3 regions of the Kitasatospora sp. NPDC001261 genome follow, and region 3 is predicted to be linked to each of the others. Evidence: riboswitches for the same ligand, from Rfam matches in the RefSeq annotation. Region 3 holds a riboswitch; each other region holds the start of a gene.

Region 1 (2,254 bases), on a different contig from region 3:
AACAGCCCGGCGATGGCGTAGCCCACGTTGTCCAGCGAGATGTCCGCGACGAACCCGGTGACCGGATCGGTCAGGTCGAGCTTCTCGTGCAGCACCCCGACCAGCTCGATGGTGCCGATGATGAAGGCCACCGCGATCGACAGACCAGTGATGGTCAGGTTGTAGTACACCTTCCGGACCGGGTTGGCGAAGGCCCACTGGTACGCGAAGTTCATGAACGTCCCGTCCAGGGTGTCGAACAGGCTCATCCCCGCCGCGAACAGCAGCGGCAGGCAGACGATCGCGTACCAGGGCAGCCCGGAGGCCGCGCCCGAGCCGGCCATCACCATCAGGGTGACCTCGGTCGCGGTGTCGAAGCCCAGGCCCAGCACCATGCCCACCGGGAACATCTGCCCCGGCCGGGTGATCGAACGGGTCGCCCGGTTCAGCACCCGGGCCATGAAGCCGCGCGAGTCGAGGTGCGCCTCCAGCTCCTTCTCGTCGAACTTCCCGGCCCGCATCGAGCGGAACACCCTGAGGATGCCGAGCAGCGCCGCCAGGTTGAGCGCGCCGATCAGGTAGAGGAACACGCCGGAGGTGGTCGTCCCGATCACGCCCAGCCACTTGTGGGTGGCCGACTCGTCGTCCATCAGCGTGTTCGCCAGCTGCGCGCCGCCCGCCACCAGGGCGGCCATCAGCACCACCATCGAGGAGTGCCCGAGGGCGAACCAGAAGCCCACCGAGACCGGCCGCTTGCCGTCCGCCATCAGCTTGCGGGTGGTGTTGTCGATCACCGCGATGTGGTCGGCGTCGAAGGCGTGCCGCATGCCGAGGGTGTACGCGGTGATGCCGAGGCCCACCCCGAAGACCTGGGTACCGACCGCGTACCGCTCGGGCGCGACCAGGAAGATCAGCGTGCCGAAGGCCACCACGTGCATGGCCACGATCACCGCCATCAGCCCGGCCGTACGGACGGTGTCCTCGCGCCGCCATCTGAAGCTGGGCAGCACGGAAGGGGCCGGCTTCGCGCCGGCGGCAACGGTTTCGGGCAGGGTCATCTGCGGATCACGCTCCAGCACCTCGTGGAAAACCTCGTGAGATGCCGTGGCCGGTCTCCTGGCTGACGGGATACCCGTGCCCGCCTTCCCAGGTGCGCGAGGCACCCAGTGGCTCCGTGGGCACGGACGACGTTCCTCCGCAGGCGGAGGAACGACCCGATCACAGTGGCGAGGGCCGCTCCGGGCTGGGACCCCTGAGGGTCCGTCACCGGTCTTCCCGAGCACCACGGCGGGGAACACCGTAGGGGCCGCGCCCCGACCCGTGCAAGGCTGCGCACCTGCGCAGGTGTCCAGGATCACAGGCGGCCGCCTGCAAGAATGTCCGCATGCATCTCGTACCGGCCGACCGCGCGGGCCACCGCACCATCGACGGGCACCGGGTCTGCGAGGCCATCGCCGCGATCGGCGACCCCGCGCACGTCCGGTCCTGGGCCGAGCGGTTCTCCCTGCTCGCCGACCCCGGACGGCTCGCCCTGCTGCTCGCCCTCCACCGGGCCGGCCCGCTCGCCGTCAGCGACCTCGCGGTGGCCACCGGCATGCGCGACCCCGCCGTCTCCCAGGCCCTGCGGCTGCTCCGCACGGCCGGCGTGGTCACCGGCGACCGGGACGGACGAGTGGTGCGCTACCGGCTCGTGGACGAGGCCATGCGCCCCCTCCTCGACGAGTGCGCCGCCGCCGAGCACCACGAGCCCAGCGCGGCAGTGGGCTGACCCCTCCCGCCGACGCCTGCCCGACCTGCTGACTCATGCTCGGTCCGCCGACTCCCGCCCGGGCTGCTGACTCCCGCTCGGGAAGGCGCGCCGTGAACGGCCCCGGCCAGTACGATCATGATGTGCCGTCCCACCCCCATGCCTGGCCCGCCGACCGCTGGAACACCGACCCGGTCAAGGCCCGCGTGCTGGCGGTCGCCCGCACCCTCACCTCGGCCACCCGGGTGCTGGACGTCCTCTCCCTGCTGAGCCCGCACGGCATCGAGTGGTACTTCACCGTCAACCCCGGTTCCGTCTTCGCCGACCGCGCCCTGGACGAGTACCTGCACGGCCTGTCCGGCTTCACCGTGCTGGACTGGGACGACGCCGTCCGCCACCGCTTCGACCTGGCCGTCGCCTGCGCCGTCCACTCCTCCATGCACCGCCTGGACGCCCGCCTCGTCGTCCTGCCGCACGGCGCCGGCTACAACCGCCTGGTCACCGAGTCCACCGGCGACACGGTCAGCG
Region 2 (2,254 bases), on a different contig from region 3:
CGCGCCGACGGACCAGCCGTACAGGATCACCTTGCCCGCGCCGCTGTCGAGCGCCAGCCGCACCGCCGCCTCGATGTCGCGCCACTCGGTCTCGCCGAAGTGGCTGAGCCCGTCCGGGGAGGCGGGGGCGCCCCGGTCGCCGCGGTAGGTGACGGCGAGGGCGGGCAGGCCGAGCCGGTCGAGGACGGGGAGCACCGGGAGGGTCTGCCGGCGGTCGTCGCCGGGGCCGTGCACCAGGATCACCCAGGTGCCGCGCTTGCCGTCGAGCCGCCAGGCGGGGAGGGCGCCGAGCTCGCCGTCGGCGGTGGTGTCGGCGAAGGCGAGGCCGAGCGCCTCGGTGGGGTCGCCGAGGTGGACCCGCGGGGTGAAGCGGACCTCGGTGCCGGGGACGAGGGTGCCCCGGTCGGCGCGGACCAGTCGGCGGGTGACGCCCTGTTCGTCGGCGTGCAGCACCTCCTCGACGACCGCGTGCCCGCCGTCCGCCCACTCCACCGCCCAGCGGCCGGGGCGCAGGCTCGCGGGGCCGCGGGTGAAGGTGACCCGGCCGGCGGCGAGGGCGCGGACCTGGACCGGCCCGGACTCCTGGACGGCGGTCACCGGACGGACCATCCGCTCGGAGGCCCGGCGGCCGACCACCAGCACGGCGGCCCCCACCGCGGCGGCCGCCACGACGGCGGCGGTTCCCCAACGCATCTCGCTCCCCGCTCTGTTGTTCACGGACGTTGTTCACGGACGTTGTTCACGGACGTTCTTCACGGACCGGACGGTGTTCGAGCCCCAGTTCACCGGCGCTCCGCCCGACCGGCCACCGGGCTGGGCCGTCCGGGTCACCCGGCGGGCGCTCCCGGGGTGCTCAGGGCGGTGCTCAGGGCGGTACTCAGGGGGTGCCGGTGGCGGGGGTCGGGGCGGGGCCGCGCCGGGCGATCCGACCGGGCGTCAGCGGCGTCCCCGTGTGACCAACCCCTCCGTGACCTCGGTTGACTCCCGGTTCGGGCCCGTGATGGGATCCTGGGGCCAAACGGAGGCATGGAGAGGAAGCCGGTGGAAGTCCGGCGCGGTCCCGCCACTGTCACCGGGGAGCACGCTCGGAACATCGCCACGGCGGGCCGTCGACGGCCGCTGGAAGGCTCCGGGGGTGCGTTCGACCCGGAAGCCAGGAGACTCTCGCCGCCGTCACGTCGATCCAGGGCGCGGACCCTGAGTGAGGACACGCACGCGATGCAGGCTGCCCCGCCCGGCCGGACTCCGAGCTGCCCTCCGCCGTGCGGCCGATGACCCCGCGCGCGCCTTCCCCCGCTCCGCGCCCGCTGACCCGAGCCTCGCGCCCGCTGGCCCGCGCCGCCGTGTTCGCGCTCGGCGCCGCCGCGGGCTACGCCGCCGACGCCCGCTTCGCCGACCCCCGCCGGGGCCACCCGGTGGCCTTCTTCGGCAGCGCCGCGACCCGGCTGGAGCGGCGGCTGTGGCGCGACGACCGCGCCGCCGGGGCCGGGTACACCGCGCTGTGCGTGGGCGCGGTCGCGGCGGGCGCGCTCGCCCTGGACCGTACGGTGGGCCGGCGCCCGCTGGGCCGGGCGGCGCTGGCGGCGGCCGCGACCTGGACGGTGCTCGGCGGCACCTCGCTGACCCGGGAGGCCCGCACCATCGGCCGCTCGCTGGCCGCCGGCGACCTCGCCGCCGCCCGGGAGCGGCTGCCGCACCTGTGCGGGCGGGACCCGAGCGCGCTGGACGGGCAGCAGATCGCCCGGGCGGTGGTCGAGTCGGTGGCCGAGAACACCGCCGACGCCGTGGTGAACGCGCTGACCTGGGGCGCCCTGGCCGGCACCCCCGGCCTGCTGGCCTTCCGCGCCGTGAACACCCTGGACGCCATGGTCGGCCACCGCTCGCCCCGCTACGCCCGGTTCGGCTGGGCCTCGGCCCGGCTGGACGACGTGGCGGGCTGGCCGGGCGCCCGGCTGACGGCGCTGCTGACGGTGGCCGCCGCCCCCGAGCCCCGGACCGCCTGGCGGGTCTGGCGGCGCGACGGCTCCGCGCACCCGAGCCCGAACGCGGGCCAGGCCGAATCGGCGTTCGCCGGCGCGGTGGGCGTCCGACTGGGCGGCACGCTGCGGTACGGGGAGCGGGTGGAGCACCGGCCCGTCCTGGGCGCGGAGCTGCGGCCGGTGACGGTGGACGACATCGAGCGGGCCTGCGCGCTCTCCCGGCGGGTGGGCGCACTGGCGCTGGGTACGACGGTCGCGGGGCACGTCCTGCTGCG
Region 3 (2,254 bases):
GACGCCGGTGGTGCCGCCGCAGGCGGCCGCCCGCGCCTGCGGGGCCTGGACGGCGCAGACGCCGAGCAGGCTGGCGGTGAGGGCCGCCGCGGCGGCGATCGACCCGAGCGTACGGCGGGCCGGGCGGACCGGGGTGGGGGTGTCGCTCATCGGTGAACTCCTCGCGGTGTCAACGTGGTTCAGCGCGTGGCCGGGGCCGGCGGGCAGGCCTGGGTCGGGGCGTCGGGGGCGGCCCCGGAGGCGGAGAGCGTGGACAGCGGGGTGCCCGCGAGGCCGAGGACGGCCTGCGCCGTGGCCCGGGCGCCGGTGCCCGCGTTGAAGCCGATCGCGTCGTAGGCGACGGCACCGCGGACCGCCGGGTCGGCGGAGCAGCCCTGCTGGAGCTTCACCAGCCGGCCCCACGCCTTGAGGCCGGGGCCGAGGCGTCCGCCGGAGAGCAGCGCCTGGGTGGCCAGGCCGGTGCTGTTGGCGTTGGAGGCGGTCGCCCCGGCGGCCGCGAACCCGCCGTCGGCGTTCTGGTGGGCGGCGAGCCAGCCCAGGCCCGTGTTCGCCTTGGCGGCGCGCCCGGTGGCGGCGAGGGCCTGGACGGCGAGGGCGGTGGCGTCGGCGTCGCCGGTGCAGGCGGCCTGGCCGAAGGAGAGCGGGAAGCCGCCGTCCGCGCACTGGCTGTTCGCCAGGAAGTCCACGGCCGCCGCCGGGGCGCCACCGGGCGTGCGGTGCAGGGCGATCACGGCGAGGGACTGGCCGAAGGCGTTGCTGTAGTCGCCCCACTGGGAGCGGTCGGAGTACCGGCCCTCGGCGGTCTGCAGCGACCGCAGGCGGGCCGGCAGGTCGACGCCGCCGAAGGCCGTCGGGTCCCCGCCGCGGACCTCGACGGCGAGCAGCAGCTTGGCGGTCGCGCCCGCGTAGGCCTCGGTGGTGCCGTCGCCGAGGTAGCCGCCGATGATCTCGGGCTTCGCCAGCCAGGCGGTGGCCTTCGCGGCGGCCTCGTCGGAGCCGCGCGAGGCGGCGAAGGCCAGTACGGCGTCGATGGTGAGGCCCTGGTCGGGGTAGGCGGTCCCGTTGAAGACGGACTCGAAGTGGTCGCCGTCGACGAGCTGGCGGGCCAGCCAGCCGCCCGCGGCGGCGTCGGGACGGACCGTCGGGGACGAGGTCGCGGCGGCGGGCGCGTTCTCGGGCGCGGCGTGGGCGGCGGTGGCCGCCGGGAGTGCGGTGGCGAGCGCCACGGCGGGTATCGCGAGCAGACCGAGGGCGCGGCGGAGCGTGGGCATGGTGACCTTTCCGGGCCCGCGCGCAGGGGCCCGGAGGACGGCGGCGACAGCCGGGGCGGCCCTCGGGGCTCCGGCCCGCGGACCACGACGGGAGGAGGGACGACACGCCTCCGCCGACGGGTACTCGGGCTCGCCTCCGACCAGGAGCCGGCGGCCTACCGTTGCGGGCCAGCGCCGGATTCGAACCGGACTTCCCCCAGCGGCGGAGTCACAACACGACGGCCCATCATGGCGATACGGAAAAGATCCGGTCAAGGGTTCGAACGTGACATCACGGTGGCCGCCGCCCGACATCGCGACGCGCCCCTCCCGGCCGCCGACGCGACCAGGGCGTCCCGGACGGCAGAATGCCTCCCATGCGGCACATCTTCGTCATCGGCATCGGCGCGGGCGACCCCGACCACCTCACCCTGCAGGCGGTCAAGGCGCTCGCCCGCACGGACGTCTTCTTCATCCTCGACAAGAACGAGGACCGGCAGGACCTGATCCGGCTGCGCCGCCGGATGCTGGCCGAGCACGGCCGGCCAGGCCACCGGGTGGTCGAGGTACCGGACGCGGAGCGGGACCGCACCACCCCCGCGTACGCGGCCGCCGTGGACGACTGGCGCGTCCGCCGGGCCGACCTGGTCGAGCAGTTGCTCTCCGAGCACCTCGGTGAGGGCGAGACGGGCGCGTTCCTGGTCTGGGGGGATCCGAGCCTCTACGACAGCGTCATCGCCGTGGTGGACGACGTCCTGGCCCGCGGCGCCGTCGGCTTCGACTACGAGGTGGTCCCGGGCATCAGCAGCGTCTCCGCGCTCGCCGCCCGCCACCGCACCACGCTGACCCGGGTCGGCCGCCCGGTGCAGATCACCACCGGCCGCCGACTGGCCGAGGGCTTCCCCGAGGACGTGGACGACGTCGTGGTGATGCTCGACGGCCGCGCCGCCTTCACCGGGATCGACCCGGAGGGGCTGGAGATCCGCTACGGCGCGTACCTCGGC

Evidence for each region. Region 3 has a riboswitch for cobalamin ahead of ACFY4B_RS37435 (prenyltransferase/squalene oxidase repeat-containing protein). Riboswitches for the same ligand answer to the same signal wherever they lie in the genome.
Region 1: linked by a shared signal. The riboswitch ahead of ACFY4B_RS07250 (HoxN/HupN/NixA family nickel/cobalt transporter) and the one ahead of ACFY4B_RS37435 (prenyltransferase/squalene oxidase repeat-containing protein) in region 3 are both predicted to bind cobalamin.
Region 2: linked by a shared signal. The riboswitch ahead of ACFY4B_RS21195 (cobalamin biosynthesis protein) and the one ahead of ACFY4B_RS37435 (prenyltransferase/squalene oxidase repeat-containing protein) in region 3 are both predicted to bind cobalamin.

What each region holds. Positions count from the first base shown of each region.
Region 1 covers NZ_JBIAXP010000004.1:85,399-87,652, reverse strand. The annotation lists gene ACFY4B_RS07250 (HoxN/HupN/NixA family nickel/cobalt transporter) at 1-1,037, opposite strand, end outside; cobalamin riboswitch at 1,068-1,281, opposite strand; gene ACFY4B_RS07245 (metalloregulator ArsR/SmtB family transcription factor) at 1,364-1,747, shown strand; gene ACFY4B_RS07240 (hypothetical protein) at 1,870-2,254, shown strand, end outside.
Region 2 covers NZ_JBIAXP010000015.1:74,784-77,037, forward strand. The annotation lists gene ACFY4B_RS21190 (alpha/beta hydrolase family protein) at 1-693, opposite strand, end outside; cobalamin riboswitch at 1,031-1,164, shown strand; gene ACFY4B_RS21195 (cobalamin biosynthesis protein) at 1,272-2,254, shown strand, end outside.
Region 3 covers NZ_JBIAXP010000037.1:96,463-98,716, reverse strand. The annotation lists gene ACFY4B_RS37440 (flagellar hook-length control protein FliK) at 1-150, opposite strand, end outside; gene ACFY4B_RS37435 (prenyltransferase/squalene oxidase repeat-containing protein) at 180-1,271, opposite strand; cobalamin riboswitch at 1,369-1,509, opposite strand; gene cobF (precorrin-6A synthase (deacetylating)) at 1,628-2,254, shown strand, end outside.